Regions from separate parts of the Paenibacillus sp. FSL H3-0469 genome, predicted to be linked through region 3. Evidence: riboswitches for the same ligand, from Rfam matches in the RefSeq annotation. Region 3 holds a riboswitch; each other region holds the start of a gene.

Region 1 (4,480 bases), 2.5 Mb from region 3:
TCTTGGTCAGCTCAGGCACCTGGGCCATGATTTTGGCGATATCGCCGGTAATTTTGTTCACGCCAGAGGAAGCGCCGTCCTGAGAGATGACCGTGATCTTGTCTACCTTGGCTAGCGGGGAGGCGATTTTCTCAGCCAGCTCCGGCAGGATTTTCAGAAATTCCACGGTCAGGGCAGCTTGAGTGAACTGTTTGTACGCCTCAGCCTTCTTCTGAAGTGCTCCCGCTTCCGCCGCTCCGGCGAGCTGTACGATCTCTGCATTCGCCTTCCCTTTTGCCAGCTCCGCCTCTGCTGTTGCCAGTCCGCGCTTGGTTGTGGTAGCTGCCTCGGCTTCCGCCTCCAGAATCTGCCGCTGCTTGGCGGCTTCTGCTCTCATGATCGTCGCCTGATTCTCCGCCTGGGCAGGCTTGATTACCGTCGCCTCCAGCTCCTTCTGCTTCAGCTCGACCTCAATCTCCCGGACTGTGCGGTTGGCTTCGGCCTCCATCTGAGTGATTTTCACCTGTTCCGTAACCAGTGACTGCTTGATCTTGTTCTGCTGCAATTCGTACGCCAGATCCGCTTGCGCCTTCTTCACCTCGGTCTCCAGCTTGAAATCCGCCTGCTTAATATTCAGCTCCTTCTCGAACAGGGATTCCTTCGCACGGGCGGCGGTTCCCGCTTCTATGGTCGCCTGATGGGCATTGGCTTTGGCAATGGAGGATTCCTTCTCCGCTTCGGCCTGCTTGATCTGAATGTCGCGTTCGGCTTCGGCCTTGGCAATACTGGCGTCGCGGCGGATACGCTCAATCTCGGGCACCCCCATATTGTCGATGTACCCTTTGTCGTCGGTAATCTTCTTGATGGTGAAGCTGACCACCTCCAGCCCCATTTTGTCGAGATCCTCTGAGCAGGTCTCCCGCATCTTGCTGTTGATTTCGTCTGGGGTCTTGAGTATGGATTCTACACTGAGCTGGCCGATGAGGCCGCGCAGATGACCCTCCACCGAATGCAAAATAATCGTCTCACGGTCCTCTTCCGGCCGGTCAATGAACTGTTCACTGGCAGTGAGAATCGCGGTTGGATCGCTTTTAATCTTAATTTGGGCGACTGCCTCCAGGTTCAGCTTGATGCCTTGACGAGAGAACATGGCCTGCGCCGGGATAACATCGAAGCTCATCAGCATCATGGAGATGGTTTTATTGTTCTGAAAGCCGGGGATGACGAACGTCCCGCCGCCCTGAACCACTCTTTTGCCGCCGAGACCGTATACGATCATGGCCTGATTGGGCGGAACCTTTTTATACGCGGTCACAATACTGGTTAACGCCAGCAGAATCACTACAACAATAGCTCCGGTTACATATAAAATTAACATTTGCTCCGACACTCCCCGTTAGTTATGTTCCATTTCCCGTTCGAACAGAGTGACCGCTGCGATCCCCTTATCCGTCTTCACAATAATCACCCGGTCGCCCCGCAGCAGCTGCTGGCCGGATTCCGCCCGCACGCCGATGGAGCGCATGGTCCCGTGCAGCACATACTTCATCTCTCCCACAGCCCCATCCGCTGCGGCGATGCTGATATACCCGAGCTGGCCGGCCGGATCATAATCCAGTTCACTCATACTGCTGTCATACCGGGTCATCACCCGTGCCAGCACGGTGTAGAGCAGAATGCCCGGCAGCAGGGCAATCAAAGTACAGACCAGCACTACGGCAAGCAATTGCATCCCGCTGTAATTGACAAGCATATACCCCGTGCCGCCCCAGACGGTGACAAACACCATCAACGGAAGAATCGGCAGGAAGCCCGGTCCACCCGCATCCCCGCCCCCGACATGCAGGTGGCCTGCCAGACCATGTCCATGAATGCTGCCGCTGAGGATAAGCAGGAGGCCCACCCAGAAGCAGACGATAAATACAGTAACGATGGTAACCCCTCCTTTCAATGTAATGTGATGATGCATTAGCTGACTATTTGGGTGATGCGGAAACAGACTAATGTGGTACATACAAGACTAATTCGTATTTAAATTGACTAATTAATGTTGTTATATGATTTAATTGTGCTTCTCTCCGTCACTATTTCCTTTAATTTTCACTTTAGGCTGCTTGGTTAGTAGGGGCTGAGACGCAACTTGGCATTGCCGGGATTCAGGTGCACTTGTGCTCTTCATTTGCTCGTTTAGCCAACATTGCCGGGATTCAGGTGCACTTGTGCTCTTCATCCTCCCACTTTCCTCTGCATTTGAGGGATTAATCCCTCTCATTTCCACCTCCAGCCCATTTTCAGCGCAATCTGAGGGATTAATCCCTCTCATTTCCGCATCCAGCCCATTTTCAGCGCAATTAGTGGGATTTATCCCTCTCCTGCACAACAAAAAGACCACAGCAGCAGGGCTCTCCGTGGTCGGTTAATCGATCATGGCGCTCATCCTCTCTCTTCGAGGCTTACGGGGTTAGCTGACGGATTCGGACAGCGAGATTGCCCTACCTCACCAGAGCCATAGTAGCACGCTGGCAAGGATTCACCCCGGGTACTCAGCAGCCCATCCTTAAGCCGCCTGCACCAGTTGGTTCCCCCGTTCCCGTTACGGAATTCAGCCATTTCAAGAACAGTGTCATTTCATTCGGTTGTTGATTGAATCTTACGCCTGCAGCCATTTAATGTAAAACCTCACGGATGACAAAAGAAGCCAAAATTGCTGTCCCTTCGCGAATGAAGGCGCATTCTTCAGCTCTGCTCTTATCCGCCCGGGGATTTGCTCGCGCTATCGTCTGTTTACACCAACATTACTCATCCTCTCACTTACTCACCTACTCACTTACTCACCTAGTCATCTACTCATCTACTCATCTACTCACCTACTCACCTACTCACCTACTCACCTACTCACCTACTCACCTACTCACCTACTCATCTACTCATCTACTCATCTACTCATCTACTCACCTACTCATCTACTCACCTACTCATCTACTCACCTACTCATCTACGTACCTACGCACTTACTCGCCTACTCCACCATTTCTCATTATCCTCACAATGACTTCCTCCTAACTCATCCCTCATCCCCCACCTTTTTTCTCCAGCTCATTATTACAAATTTAAAACATTCACACTTCCGTCACTCGATGCTCATTGTGCAATCTTTCCCTTTGAGCAATAATAGAATCTATAGATTCTATAGCGCCTTTAACTTTTGAAGAAAGGAGGAACGTTGAAATTTGAATTCGAAACTGAATTTGCGGGACAAAAAAAAGGAAGCCACCTCCTACGCCTTAGCCGTAGCGGCCTTCGAGCTTGCGCTTGAGCATGGCATGGACGGCTTCATTGTCGACGATGTTGTTCAGAAGGCCGGGTATTCCCGGCGGACTTTTGCGAATTACTTCTCCTGTAAAGAAGAGGCAGTCGCTGCCTACTTCATTGGCATTATTGCTGTCCAAGAGAAAGAGGAAGAAAATAACCCGCTGGCTGCTCTGCCGCCCGATGCTACACCGCTCGATGCCCTGTACAATCTGCTGAAGCTGCAATTCACCTCGGAGTTCCTGCATAAGCTGCGGCAGTTCGTCTCTTTGGCGAATCAGTATCCGTCTCTGGAGCCTTACATTCTCAATGTCTTTCGGCATTTGCAGATCACCGCCCAGGACACGCTGGAGCAGTTCACCCGTGGACGGTATGCCGATGGATATACCCACCTGCTGGTAGGTGCCGTCTATGGGGCCTTCGTGCCTATCTTGGACGGACGGCTGAATGTCATGCTGCCGGGCGAACAGCTGAGTGAAGGCTCCGATGCCATGCTGTTTGAACAATACCTGAATTCCATGTTTGCTTATTTACGCAACGGCTTCTAAATTCACAGATAAAGAGGAGAAACCATTACATGTCTACCTTTCTATACCGCTTAGGAAAATCTGCTTATGCCAAGCCTTGGGCCTTCATTGCAGTCTGGATCATTGTACTCGGAGTTGTAGGCACCCTGATTGGAGTCAACGGCATTCAATCCAGCTCTGAGATGAAAATTGAAGGCACTGAGTCGCAAAAAGTGCTGGATAAGCTGACAAAAGAGCTGCCCGCTGCTGCCGGAGGGCAGGCAAGCATCGCCTTCACTGCGCCGGAAGGAGAACGTCTCGATACGCCTGAGCGTACTGCGCTGCTCCTGAAGGCCATTAATGATGTGTACAACATGGAATATGTCATTAACCCTATGGAGCTGGCAGCCCAAGCGGCTGCGGCGGCCCAGGGCGCCGGTGCTGACCCTTCCGCCGCTGATCCTTCTGCCGCCGCGGGCCAGGGCGCTGCCGCCGATCCTTCCGCCGCTGCCGATCCTTCCGCTGCGGCCGGCCAAGCTGCCGCCGACCCTTCCGCCGCTGCCGGCCAAGCCGCCGCCGCCGATCCTTCCGCCGCTGCGGGCCAAGGCGCTGCGGCTCAGGCAGCCCCGTTCGGCCCGCTGATGGCCGACGGGATGCCGGTTCCCGGCGTGATGCTGTCGGCTGAC
Region 2 (4,480 bases), 3.7 Mb from region 3:
CCTCTTTCATTTCTGATCTGGAGATGATGCTTCAGGAAAGCGGCTTTACTGAGATCCATATTGAGCCCAAAGACGAATCCAGAACATTTATCAAAGATTGGGTTCCCGGTGCGAACGTTGAGCAATACATCGTCTCTACTGTGATTAAAGCGAGAAAACAATCTTAAGGGGATGTTCAATTGATCACTACATTAACTGTTCGTCAGGCCACACCAGAAGATATCGGTAGTATCCTCCGAATCTATAATCAGGGAATCGAGGATCGAATCGCTACACTTGAAACAGAGACGAAAGATTTCTCTTATATGGAGGCGTGGTTCAAAGATCATCAAGGCCGCTATAGCGTTATTGTAGCGGAACGAGAAGGTGAAGTGATTGGCTGGGCCTCCCTGAATCCCTATTCCCTCCGCTGCGCTTATAACGGGGTAGCTGACCTGTCCGTTTACATTGATCGCCGCTTCCGTGGCCAAGGTGTAGGCAACTCGCTCCTGGATTCTTTGCACAAGGTGGCCAAGGAAAATAGCTTTTATAAAATCGTTCTCTTTACCTTCCCGTTTAATGAGAGTGGTCAAGGGTTGTATCGGAAGATGGGCTACCGGCAGGTTGGTCTATTGGAGAAGCAGGGGATTATAGACAAAACGTTTATTGATGTGATGATTATGGAGAAGCTTCTACTATAAAAATGAAGATAAAAAAGGAGAAGTTCTACCCGTAAACGGAAGAACTTCTCCTTTCAATCAGTTCCAACTACTCCTTACTTACTAACCAATCAGCAACTTGTCCTCTGGGTAACGGTACTTCTGTTTAACACTTTTTTGTGCCAAGGCAAAGGCTAAGGTTAAAGGGCCCAGTCTCCCAATATACATTATAACTATGATGATACATTTACCAATTGGTGACAGATCAGGGGTTAAGCCCATGGACATGCCCACGGTTCCAAAGGCTGATGTAGCTTCAAATAAAAGAGCAAGAATATCCGTATGGCGGGTATATTCAGTAATTGTTAATAAAAAGGTTGCTCCAAGAACAAGGCCTAAGGAGATGGTCATTACAGCCAGTGATCTGAAAATAAGATCTTGAGGTATCCGTTTTTTTAGCAGCTGCACATCAGCATTCCCCTTGATGGTTGAGAAGATGCTTAATATGAGTACCGCAAAGGTGGTCGTCTTGATCCCCCCGCCTGTCGAGCCTGATGAAGCTCCTATGAACATCAGAAAGATCATAAAGAACTGGGACGCCGGTAACATCGCACCAATATCAATGGAGTTGAAACCCGCTGTGCGGGTAACCACTCCCTGGAAATATCCACCCCAGATTCTTCCCCCCCATGTGAGTGTACCAAATGTTCTGGTATTAAAAAGCTCAAAGACAAATATGACCAGAAACCCTGCAAAACAAAGCACTCCTGAAGTGATTAGCACGATTTTTGTGTGAAAAGACAGAGCCTTCCAGCTTCTCTTGCGGTATAGATCCAGAATCACAATAAATCCAATTCCACCAATGATAAATAAAAATGAAATGACAATATTGACTAACGGATCACCAACATACCGGCTCAGACTATCCGACCATAATGAAAAACCTGCGTTATTAAAGGCCGAGATGGAATGGAAAATTCCATAATATAGGGCTTTGGCAACACCCAGGTCATTCGCCCACCGGATGGTCAACAACAATGCCCCAAGAGTTTCGAAGATAAATGAGATTAGTACAATGCTTAGTGATAGCCGGACGACCCCTTGTGTTTCAATGGAGTTCGAAGATTGCTGGATGAGTAAACGCTCCTTCAGCCCAATCTTCTTCCCCAGAATTACGGCAATTAGAACACTGAACGTCATGAATCCTAATCCTCCGATTTGAATGAGGAGCAGGATAATGATTTGTCCAAAGTTGGAAAAGTCGGTTCCTGTATCCAGCACCACCAATCCAGTGACACACACAGCTGAAGTTGAGGTAAACAATGCATTTAGCCATCCCACACTAGTTCCGGTGGATGAAGATACCGGTAAGGACAACATAATTGTCCCCAGAATGATGGTTACAGCAAAACCTAAAAGAATAATTCTTGATGAGGTTAGACTGAGTTTTCGAGTAAACCAAAGGTACCTTTTTGTAAACATATCACTGGCTCCTGTAATGATTCTTTTCGTAAATAAACAGCGCTGCGTCACCTTCAAGGGTGTGTGTCCAGTGAGAGTATCAGCCAGGTAGCTCTTGTTGAAAACACTGTTGATCCTTTAGATAATCGAGCAAAAGCCGGTTAAATAATTGCGGTTGACATAGGTGACTAGGATACATGGCATTCTCGATGATCGCTAAATGAGCTTTGGGATACTTAGCCGCTGTTTTTTTAACTTGCTCTAACACCCGCTCATTGTGATTACCTGACACGATCAGCACCGGAATTTGCAGCCGCAGCGCAAACCCGTAACCGTCCGAATACTTCAACGCCATGCGTTGCTTAATCCATTCTGTCGTCCGTTTATGCATAAGCTCTTTTCTCAAGATATGGTAAGCCAAGAGCCACCTGTGATAGGTGATACGTAAAGGCTTGATAAACATTTCAGCAGGGAGATAATGAGAAATCCAGGCACAGAACTGCAACGCTTCTTTCAACTTACTTCCGCTAGCAGAGTAATCACCTTGAAAATAACTATCCACCAAAATCATGGTAATCACCCGCTCAGGGAATAGATAGGCGAACTTCTGGGCAAGTATAGCTCCACTGGAGCAGGCTACAATTACAATCTTTTCTACATCCAGCTTATCTAATAATGCCTTTAGATCCTCAACTTGAGTGTCTACGATCCGGCCAATCTCAACATTCATCTTCCCTGACAGCCCGTTTCCTCTTAGATCATAGACAATTACTTTCGCGCGCTTACTGAAATATTCCGCCTGTGGTTCAAAAAGATGGTGGGAGGTCGAATAATCATGGATAAAAACGATGGGCAGACCGCTACCCGATATCTCATAATACAAGGTTGTTCCGTTGACATCAACAATAGGCACTGCAGGATTCCCCTCTCATGAACGCTTACGGGGTTAGCTGACGGATTCGGACCTGAGTAGCCCTACTCGATATTCTCGAGATTCACCCCGGAACTTTTGGTTCCCCCGTTTCCTTTACAGGAATTCAGCGGCAAATATCATTTCTCAGATTGCTCCTTACTTCTTTCCTTATGGGTCAGCAGATCATCCTGTACGCTGTTTTTCCACAAGGGAACGCCCGAACGGTAGGCCGCCCGGCCATTTAGATGGCCTGCGACCGGCGAAGTGATGAATACAAAAAGAATCGCCAGCAGCAGCTTGACACTGATCTCTCCATCTTTGAACCAAAAGTAAAGGAAGCCGCCGCCCAGTAAACATAACACCCCGAACGTTGCGCTTTTGGTGGCCGCATGTGAACGCAGATAGACATCGGGCAGCCGGATCAGGCCAAAGGCACTGATGCCGCAAAAAATGGCGCCCAGCACCACTAGAATCGAGCTAAACAACTCACCTGTCATGCAGTTCCCCTCCTTCTTCCACAACAACCCCACGTTCGATATACCTTGCGAGTGCAGTGGTTCCAATAAACGTCAGAATACCTATAACCAGAATTACCTCAAGAAAATTGCGGGTATCCAGCAGCATACTAATGACAGTAATCATAGCCAGTACATGAATGCCTATCGTATCTAGGGCGGCCACCCTATCCGAACGGGTAGGTCCTTTCAGAAGCCGGAACAGGCACGCGAGTATGGCCATTCCCAGAATGATCAATGCGGTAGTTAATAGTACGGAGACCATCAGCGGGTCACCTCCATGATCACTTGTTCGAAATTACCCCGGATCTGCTTCACCATTTCCTCAGCATCTTTGATGTCAATGGCATGAATAAATAGGGTCTTCCCATCCCTCGACACATCAAGGGTCAGCGTGCCAGGAGTCAGACATATTAGACAAGACAACAGTGTAACTTCCCAGGCTGAGGTTAACGCCGTCTCATAGGCGAATATTCCAGGGCGGATCGCCAGCTTCGGACGAAGAATATGATAAATTACCACAAAGTTCGAGATGGTCAATTCGCGGATAAAGATCAGCAGCAGCTTGAATATGGACCATAGGCGTTTTAAATAAAATGGCCGGGCCTGAGGCTTGGATCTTCTGAATAACAGCAGCATCCCTATGCCGAGCAGAAACCCGATAAGAAAAGTGGCGCCGGAGCTGCTATTATTGATTGCCATCCACAATAAAGCAACTAACAGATTAAACAAGAATTGTAGAGCCATTATATCTACTCCTTCAGTATGGCTTGAATGTATTCCGCAGGTGAAGCCAGAACCTCTCCGGCCTGTGCTACATAGGCATATAGAGCATCTGCTCCAATACCCATTGCAATGACAAGCACAAGCAGTGCAGCGGCGACAGCAGAAGCTCTCTTCAGGTTCACAGCAGGCAGTTCTCTCTCAGGTTCATTTCCCCAGAAGGCCAGCCT
Region 3 (4,480 bases):
TGGTTGAATATCACCTGGATGTGGAGCTCCTGCCCGATAAGGAGACCCTGGTCGCCTCCGAGACGCTTACCTGGACCCACCCGGGTGCAAAGCCGGTTCAGGAGCTCTACTTTCATCTGTATCCCAATGCATTCGCATCCGCCAGCACCACCTTCATGAAGGAGTCCGGAGGTACGCTTCGCGGTGACACCATGCCTGCAGGAGGTTACGGGAGCATTACGCTGACAGATTTACGGACCTCCGAGGGTGTCTCGCTGATGCAGCGCACACAATACGTGCAGCCGGACGACGGCAATGTCAATGACAGAACACTGCTCAAGGTCCATCTGCCGCAGCCGGTGAACGGCGGTGAGAGCGTGACGGTAAGGCTTAAATTTGAGGTCAAGCTGCCCAAAATTTTCGCCCGGATGGGAACCGCTGACGACTTCGTGATGGCCGGCCAGTGGTTTCCGAAGCTTAGCGTCTACGAGCCTGCCGGCAGAAGAGGACTCAAGGAAGAAGGCTGGAACCTGCATCAATACCACGGCAACTCCGAGTTCTACAGTGATTTTGGGATTTACAATGTAGCGATTTCTGTCCCGCCCGAGTATAAGGTCGCCGCAACCGGGTTTCCGGTGAGGGACGCCAAGGTTGTAAAGGGGCGCAAGATCTATCAATTCTATGCAGATGACGTCCACGACTTCGCCTGGGCGGCATCGCCTGATTTCGTGGTTGCGGAGAAGGCTTTCTCCGCCCCGCAGGTGCCCGGGGTGAAGATTAAGCTCTATTTGGACCCGCTGCACAAGCATCTCCAGGAACGTTACTTCCAGGCGGCTGAGGCTGCACTGACGGCATTCAGCAAGTGGTACGGCCCTTATCCCTACTCAACCTTGTCGATTGTTGTCCCGCCGGAGTCCGGCAACGGAGCCGGAGGAATGGAGTATCCGACCCTGATTACCGCCTTCGGCGCCACGGATACTTCACCAGGCACTTCCCTGGAGCGCACAATCATCCACGAGATCGGGCACCAGTATTTCTACGGTCTGGTGGCCAGTAATGAATTCGAAGAAGCCTGGCTTGATGAGAGCTTTACCTCTTATGCCGAAGACCGGCTGATGGAACAGGAATATGGTGTTGTCTCTAGCCTCCCGCTGCAGTCCAGCCTGGTGTCCTCCTCACAGCCCCTTAAGCTGGAGACCTGGAAATATACTGGTGATGATGCCTACACACGCAATGTGTACATTCGCGGCAAGCTGGTGCTGAAGGATATCGAACGGATCGCGGGGACCAAGAATATGGATGCCATCCTCGCCGCTTATGCCCGCAAATACCGCTTCCAGCATCCGTCCACCGCCGACTTCCAGAAGGTTGTGGAGAAAGTGACCAAGCAATCCTGGCAGACTTATTTTGAACGGTATGTCTATAGCGGGGGTGCACCCGACTTCGCAGTTGATGATATCAGGCTCACGGTCAAACCGGACAACAGCGATGGCGGGGGCAGCCGCTATAGCGCTGTGGTCGATGTAAGCAATAAGGGCAGCCTGTACCCCGATGTTCCCGTTAAATTCACCTTCGCAGACGGGTACACTGTGCAGCAATACTGGAATGGCGAGGGTAAGGCAACCTCCTTTGAGTTAGCATATAAAGCGCCGCTGGTCTCCGCAGAGATCGATCCGGGGCATTCCATTCTGCTGGAGAGCAGGCATCTAAATAATTTCAGAATGGCGGAGCTCGAGCCGCGTACACTCTCCCGCTGGACGCTTAGCGCATCTGCTCTGCTTGAAACCCTGCTCGGAACTCTTGTCTGGTGAGGTGAAGGAATGGTGAAAAGTTCAATTGCCCGCGGTTGGATCAGCATGAAAGAGCAGTTCTATATACTGATTCTGCTATTTATCTACCGGCTGTTCTGGGGATATTTCCTGTACAAATTCATTAAAAGCGCGGTTGTCCCTGTCCTGCTCCGCTACCCGGATGCAAATGCCGGCGGCAGCGGAATAGGCAGGCTGCTGTATTATATCGAAGGGCAGACCGCGCTGCACACCGACCCTGCCGTCCAGCACTGGCTATGGATGCTGCTGGCGCTGACAGTGCTAAGGCTGCTGGTGACTCCCTTTATCCGTGCAGGGCTGCTGCACGAGCTTCACCAGGAGCGCGACGGAGCGCGGGGACTGTTCTTTTTTCCCGGAATGAGAAAATATGGGCTGCCGGTGCTGATGTTCAGCCTCGCTGAATGGGCGCTAACCCTCCTGCCGCTCTATTGGCTGCTTCCGCGTATGTACCGTCATCTGCTCAGCGGCGTTCTCGATGTACAGCTCCTGCTCAGGCTGGTGCCTTATGTAATGGGCTGGCTGCTCTATCTCTTCCTTGTCCGCAAGCTTCTGCTCTATATGCAGTTCGGCTATACCGCAGGTACCGGCATGTTCTCCTCGCTGCTAATCTGCCTGAAGGTGCTGATGCCTTCGATCGGTATTTCCGTCATTCTGGGGGCGGGAAGCCTGGCCGTAATTCTGCTCTGCAGCGCCTCTGCTCTGTTCTATCCCGGATTGCCGGCACTTATGCTCCGCCAGGCAGCTCCGCTGCCCTCCACGCTGTTGAATATGTGGGGAATCGCTGCCCAGTATCACCTCTGGTCCAGTAAATCATTTCCACAATAATAAGCTGCTGAAGCGGCATACTAAAGAGAGTCACAGCCCCTTATCAGGGAGCAGGACTCTTTTTTGCTTGAACCGGAGGACAAAAGCATTTGCAAAAGGCTAAATCCTCTGATACAATGATGGCTGTACTAGTAGTAACAAACTTGTAATATTTAAAGCAAAATCTTCCGTAACTATTGCAATTTAATCAATGCCGATAAGTCACTGTTCTGGTGCACAAAACGCCGAATTCCCTGCACCGGGAAGTGGGGGAACCATATTTTGGGTGAATTGATCTCGCTTTAGAGGGGTCATAGGGGAACCTTCTACCGAATCCTTAAGCTAACCTCGCAGGCCCTGGAAGGAGTACATCTTTTGATTAGTCAGAATTTCAAGAAAAAATGCACCGCAGCAGCACTAGGTCTTGTGATGGTATTCACACTCGGAGCAGGCAGTGCCTTCGCAGATTCCAAAATGGATACTGTGATTTCAAAAACCATTGGGACATCTTATAAAACCGGGGGCACAACCACCAGCGGCTTCGACTGTTCCGGATTTACCAAGTATGTATTCAAAAATGTCGGGCTTACCTTGCCCCGTACCTCCAAAGCACAGTACAAAGTTGGAACAAGTGTATCCAAGAGCAATCTGCGTTCCGGTGATCTCGTGTTCTTCAATACCCTGGGTAATGGAGTGTCCCATGTCGGTATTTATGTTGGAAACGGGAAGTTCGCACAGTCCTCAAGTTCACGTGGTGTAACCATCAGTTCGATGAGCCAGTCCTACTGGGCCAACCGTTACGTTGGCGCCAAACGAGTAATGAGCACAACAGCCTACCAAGCTGTCGCTTACGATTGAACCCTTGAAGCATACCCCGAATATTTCCGCCTCTAACAACTAAATGTAACTTATACGAGCCCGGGATGATTATTGCCGTAATCATTTCCGGGTTTTTCCTTTTCCTTATTCTACCTTTTACCCGAATCCACAGCCTTGAAACAGCATTTTATTGCAAAAACAAAGAAAAAATCATATAAAATAATCCCTGCGCATAGATATGAGTCTTTCGAAAGGGCTATAACTCTAAAAAACAGCAAAAAAGATGCATTAATATGTTATAAGTGATTGCCAAGCGCATTAGTCTTTGTTACAATTATCGCAGTGAGCTTTTAGTAACATTTTTGTAATTATTGAATCGCTTTTAACAAAGGTTTTGTCATGTATTGAATGAACCGCTAATCCTAATCAACAGTCGTGCCGAGTTCCCTAATGAATTAGGGAAACGGGGGAACCACTTTGGGTGAATTGACCTCCTATTCTAAGAGGGGTCATAGGGGACCTTCAACCGAACCCTTAAGCTAACCTCGTAGGCATTGGAAGGGGTATTTACTTTTGAAGAAGAAGCTAGCAGCCGCAGTACTAAGCTTGTCCATTATCTTCACCATCGGAGCAGGAAGCGCTTTCGCGGATTCCAAAATGGATAAAGTGATTGACAAAGCCATCGGAACCAAATACGTGTCCGGCGGTACATCAACTAACGGGTTTGATTGCTCCGGATTTACAATGTATGTTTTTGATAAGATCGGCATTAACCTGCCCCATCAATCCGGCTCCCAGTATCAGATGGGCACTGCCGTGTCCCGTGACGAGATGAGACCGGGCGATCTTGTATTCTTTAATACCAATGGTAAAGGCGTGTCTCATGTCGGTGTTTATGTCGGTGACGGCGAATTCGCCCATGCCTCTTCCTCACGTGGTGTAACCATCAGTTCGCTGAGTGACAGCTATTACGTCAACCGTTACGTTGGCGCCAAACGAATCATGAGTACAGATGCTTACAAGAATGTAGCTTCGGATTCCCAAGACAA
Region 4 (4,480 bases), 3.6 Mb from region 3:
ACAGTGAAATGATGCGGCTCGGCAAGGAGGATGCTCCGGTCAAAATTGTGGAATTCGGTGATTTCAAATGTCCGGCTTGCGCCCAGTTCACCGGTGTGATCAAACCGCAGATCGTTCAAGGTTATGTAGATCAGAATAAAGCAGCCTTCTATTTCGTGAATCTGGCCTTCATCGGCAAGGATTCCAGAACGGCCTCCCTGGCAGCGCTATCGGTGTATCATCAGAACCAGGAAGCGTTCTGGAAATACTTCGATGCGATCTATGCCAACCAGGGGAATGAAGACAAGGAGTGGGCTACGCCCGACTTCATGGTGAGTCTCGCCAAGCAGCTGGAGCTGCCGGTGGATTATGACCTGCTGCGCAAGGATATTGATGACCGCACCTATGCGAAGGAACTGGACCGGGATATTCAGCTTGGCTCCGATACGGGCGTAACGAATACGCCATCCTTGTACGTGAACGGCATCAAGGTGAACGAGCCCTTCAATATGGAGGCGATTGACGCCCAGATTCAGGCAGCAACAGCAGCAGCGGGAGCAGGGGCCGCCCAATGACCGCCTTCTCTGCCTTCTGCCGGCGTAATTGTCTCTACTTGGCCTGGTTCGTCTGTGTGGTAGCTGTAGCGGGCAGCCTGTATCTCAGTGAGGTCCTGCATTACGAGCCGTGCAAGCTGTGCTGGTTCCAGCGGATCTTCATGTACCCGCAGTTGTTCCTGCTGGGGATCGCCACCTACCGGGCGGACAAGCGGATCATTCCTTATGTGCTTCCTCTTAGTCTGATCGGCGGCTGCATCTCTATTTATCATTATGCAGAGCAGAAAATTCCGGCGCTCAGCAAGGTGCTTCCCTGCACCATTGGCGTACCGTGCAACAAGGATTATCTGAATTGGTTCGGATTTGTAACGGTCCCTCTGCTTGCACTTATAGCCTTTGCCTTAATCTCCATTCTGCTCTGGACAGGACGCAAAGAGGAGCCTGCAGAGTAAGTAGCTGACGGGCAGAAGGAAGAGAAGAGAATGCCCTTAATTTTAGCAAAAAATATTATACAAAAACCCTGTAAAATCACGTGTTAAAGGGATAATGAAAGAGAATGAAAGATCAAGACATACCGGATGATGAATTTGGTTGTTTTGAGTGCTTTTCATTCTTTTTTCATTTGTTTCCACGCTTTACGGAAGACGCGTTGTAGCTTAATATTAGTCCTTGTGAGAAGTTGAATATGCGCTGAATTTTCCGGATGGAAAAACGGGGGAACCACACTTTGGCCAAGGCCAAAAGGGGTGAATCGGAGCGGGCCGCCAGGGCCTGTAACCGTAGGGCTACCACAGTCCGAATCCGCCAGCTAACCTCGTAAGCCAGCAGTGGGATAATGACCATGCACTCTAAGGCATGCGGATCATTTCCGTATGCTTATTTTGGTGCCTGCATTTATGAAATCCACTTATGAAAACAGCGCAGGGAAACCCGTTTCAACTTAACCAAGAGAGGAACTGTTACTACAATGGTAAGCAAGGTAAAACGACTATTGATCGGGCGTCCGATGAAGTCGAACGAACTCGATCATGAAAAGTTATCCAAGGTGAAAGCACTGGCTGTCCTGTCTTCTGATGCGCTCTCGTCTGTAGCCTACGGAACAGAACAAATTCTAATCGTACTGGTGGCCGCCGGGTTCACCGCCATCTGGTACTCATTGCCAATTGCATTAGCCGTATTGGGCCTGCTGGCTATTCTGATTTTATCCTACCGGCAGACGATCTTCGCTTATCCCCAGGGCGGGGGCGCGTACATTGTCGCCAAAAGCAATCTGGGGGTGCATACCGGCTTATTGGCCGGCGGCTCTCTGCTGGTGGATTACATTCTGACGGTGGCGGTAAGCGCCTCGGCGGGGACGGATGCGATCACTTCAGCTTTTCCAAATCTGCATAATCATAGTGTCCTCATAGCGGTATCTGTTATCTTGCTCTTAACGATTGTTAACCTGCGCGGGGTGACCGAATCGGCTTCGTTCATCGCTATCCCGGTCTATCTGTTCGTCGTCTCCATCTTCGTGCTGATTATCGCAGGGATCTTCAAATATGTAACCGGCGGGGCTCATGCCCAGGTTCCTGAGATTGGCTCGGCGGTGTCGAACGTGAGTATGTTTCTGCTGCTGAAGGCATTCAGCTCCGGCTGTTCGGCTCTGACCGGGGTTGAGGCTGTCTCCAATGCCATTCCAAACTTCAAAGCGCCGGCGGAGAAAAATGCAGCCAAAACGCTGATGCTCATGGGCCTCATTCTCGGGGTGATGTTCACAGGCATTACGCTGCTCGCTTACTGGTACGGCATCATGCCTGATGAGAAGGCTACCGTGGTCTCACAGATTACCGAGTCTACCTTCGGCCGGGGCGGGCTGTACTTCTTCATTCAGGGGATTACGGCGGTTATCCTGTTCCTGGCAGCCAATACGGCATACTCAGCCTTCCCGCTGCTGGCGTTCATGTTCGCCAAAGACAAATATCTGCCCCATGCCTTCATGGTGCGCGGCGACCGGCTCGGCTTCTCCAACGGTATTATTTTCCTCGGCGTCATGTCGGCAGTGCTGGTAGCGGCGTTTCACGGGAATACAGAAGGACTTATTCCATTATATGCAGTAGGGGTATTCATTCCGTTCACGCTATCGCAGCTTGGCATGATGGTCCAATGGTACAGAACGAAGCCGCAAGGCTGGCAGAGCAAGTTCGCCGTGAATACGGTCGGGATGCTAACTACATTAACGATCACCATGATCTTCATCATCACCAAATTCTCCAGCGTGTGGATGGCTTTCATCTTCCTGCCGGTCGTCATTATCGTGTTCCACCGGATTCACCGCCATTATATGAATATTGCCGATCAGCTGCGAATCTGTCCGGCAACAGATAAGCCTTGTATCAAAGGAAGCACCGTAGTCGTTCCTGTCGCCGGTGTGACCCGCGCTGTACTGCATTCGATCAGCTATGCGAAGTCTTTGACCGATAATGTGGTCGCTGTATATGTAGGCTTCGATGAAGAAGAGATTCACAAGATGGAGCAAAAGTGGGAGGAGTGGAACCCCGGAGTTCGCCTGATCGTCCTGCGCTCCCGTTACCGCAGTATTATCCGCCCGCTGGTGAAGTTCATCGATACAGTAGAGTGGAAGACCTCTTCAACGGATCATATTACTGTCCTGATTCCGCAATTCGTGACCAAGCATTGGTGGCAGGCAGTGCTGCATAATCAGACCAGCTTGTTCATCCGCTCTTATTTAATGAATCAGAAGGACATTGTCATCGCCACGGTTCCTTTCCATTTGCATAAATAATATAGAGGATTATAGGAAGACGGCTGTTTCTGCTTATTGCGGAGGCGGCCGTTTTGCCGTTACTATAAGTTATTGGTTGACATAGAGAATGAGAATCAATATCATCAGTATAGACAAGAAGAAAGTAACAGAGCTTTTGCCAATCATGAGGGTAACATACAGGAGGGGTATTCAATGTTTTCGTTCAACCTGCAAGGATCAAGAAGCGGGAAGCTGGCGGTGGCCGGACTTATGACTACAACACTGCTGCTATCCGCTTGCGGAAATAATAATAGCAATGCAGGCAGTAACGGTGGAGCAAGCACTGCACCTGCAGCAACCGTGGAAGCCACTGCGGATGCCACTGCGGATGCCACTGCGGTGCCTGCAGCAACTGCCGCACCTGCGGTGGAGAAGACCGTAACGGATGCGATGGGGCATAAGGTGACTGTTCCCGCTAACCCACAGCGTGTCATTGCTTCTTATCTGGAAGATTATCTGGTAGCACTCGGCGTGACTCCGGTTGCCCAATGGTCTACGAAGAATGGTACTCAGAAATACCTCGATGCTGAGCTTAAGGATGTTCCGCCGATCAGCTATGACCTGCCGCTGGAAGCCGTCACCAGCTTCACTCCTGATTTCCACATCGTCCAGTCGGAAGGCTCGGTTCAGAACGGTCTTTATGACCAGCTGAACAAAATCGCACCAACCTATGTACTGGGCGACGAAGTCAGCAGTGACTGGCGCGCGGCTACGCTCAAAATCGGTGAGCTGCTTAATAAAACACCAGAAGCTGAGAAGGCTATTGCAGACTATGACCAGAAAGCGGCTTCGGCCAAAGCGGCTGTGTCAGCGGCAATTGGTGATGATTCGGTAGCTGTTCTGTGGCTGGTGTCCAAGAATTTCTTCATCGTGGACGAGACCCGCAGCAGCGGTGCAGTATTATATGGCGATCTTGGAGTGAAGCTCCCGAATCTCGTGACCGATATTCCTGCGGAGTCCAGAGCACCGTGGAACCCGATTTCACTTGAGAAATTGTCAGAGCTGACTGCAGAGCATATCATTCTGGTGAACAGTGATAAGGCGGACGGAGCAGAAATTACAGATGGGGCGGTCTGGAAGGGAATTCCAGCCGTTAAGGCAGGGAATGTTCATGAATTCGGCAAAGATACCAGCTGGCTTT

What was found. Region 3 has a riboswitch for cyclic di-AMP ahead of NSS83_RS20305 (C40 family peptidase). Riboswitches for the same ligand answer to the same signal wherever they lie in the genome.
Region 1: it holds a riboswitch for cyclic di-AMP, as region 3 does, so the genes downstream of both, NSS83_RS09345 (hypothetical protein) here and NSS83_RS20305 (C40 family peptidase) in region 3, are expected to answer to the same signal.
Region 2: it holds a riboswitch for cyclic di-AMP, as region 3 does, so the genes downstream of both, NSS83_RS03675 (alpha/beta hydrolase) here and NSS83_RS20305 (C40 family peptidase) in region 3, are expected to answer to the same signal.
Region 4: it holds a riboswitch for cyclic di-AMP, as region 3 does, so the genes downstream of both, NSS83_RS04250 (APC family permease) here and NSS83_RS20305 (C40 family peptidase) in region 3, are expected to answer to the same signal.

Annotation. Positions count from the first base shown of each region.
Region 1 is NZ_CP150302.1:2,111,012-2,115,491, forward strand. It holds gene NSS83_RS09340 (SPFH domain-containing protein) at 1-1,357, opposite strand, end outside; gene NSS83_RS09345 (hypothetical protein) at 1,376-1,930, opposite strand; cyclic di-AMP (ydaO/yuaA leader) riboswitch at 2,415-2,597, opposite strand; gene NSS83_RS09350 (TetR/AcrR family transcriptional regulator) at 3,210-3,836, shown strand; gene NSS83_RS09355 (MMPL family transporter) at 3,866-4,480, shown strand, end outside.
Region 2 is NZ_CP150302.1:881,176-885,655, reverse strand. It holds gene NSS83_RS03690 (arsenite methyltransferase) at 1-167, shown strand, start outside; gene NSS83_RS03685 (arsinothricin resistance N-acetyltransferase ArsN1 family A) at 183-680, shown strand; gene NSS83_RS03680 (TrkH family potassium uptake protein) at 762-2,120, opposite strand; gene NSS83_RS03675 (alpha/beta hydrolase) at 2,200-3,012, opposite strand; cyclic di-AMP (ydaO/yuaA leader) riboswitch at 3,020-3,152, opposite strand; gene mnhG (monovalent cation/H(+) antiporter subunit G) at 3,150-3,509, opposite strand; gene NSS83_RS03665 (Na(+)/H(+) antiporter subunit F1) at 3,499-3,792, opposite strand; gene NSS83_RS03660 (Na+/H+ antiporter subunit E) at 3,792-4,274, opposite strand; gene NSS83_RS03655 (Na+/H+ antiporter subunit D) at 4,280-4,480, opposite strand, start outside.
Region 3 is NZ_CP150302.1:4,597,332-4,601,811, reverse strand. It holds gene NSS83_RS20315 (M1 family aminopeptidase) at 1-1,790, shown strand, start outside; gene NSS83_RS20310 (hypothetical protein) at 1,800-2,633, shown strand; cyclic di-AMP (ydaO/yuaA leader) riboswitch at 2,846-2,984, shown strand; gene NSS83_RS20305 (C40 family peptidase) at 3,042-3,470, shown strand; cyclic di-AMP (ydaO/yuaA leader) riboswitch at 3,858-4,000, shown strand; gene NSS83_RS20300 (C40 family peptidase) at 4,005-4,480, shown strand, end outside.
Region 4 is NZ_CP150302.1:997,248-1,001,727, reverse strand. It holds gene NSS83_RS04260 (DsbA family protein) at 1-554, shown strand, start outside; gene NSS83_RS04255 (disulfide oxidoreductase) at 551-985, shown strand; cyclic di-AMP (ydaO/yuaA leader) riboswitch at 1,212-1,372, shown strand; gene NSS83_RS04250 (APC family permease) at 1,501-3,318, shown strand; gene NSS83_RS04245 (ABC transporter substrate-binding protein) at 3,493-4,480, shown strand, end outside.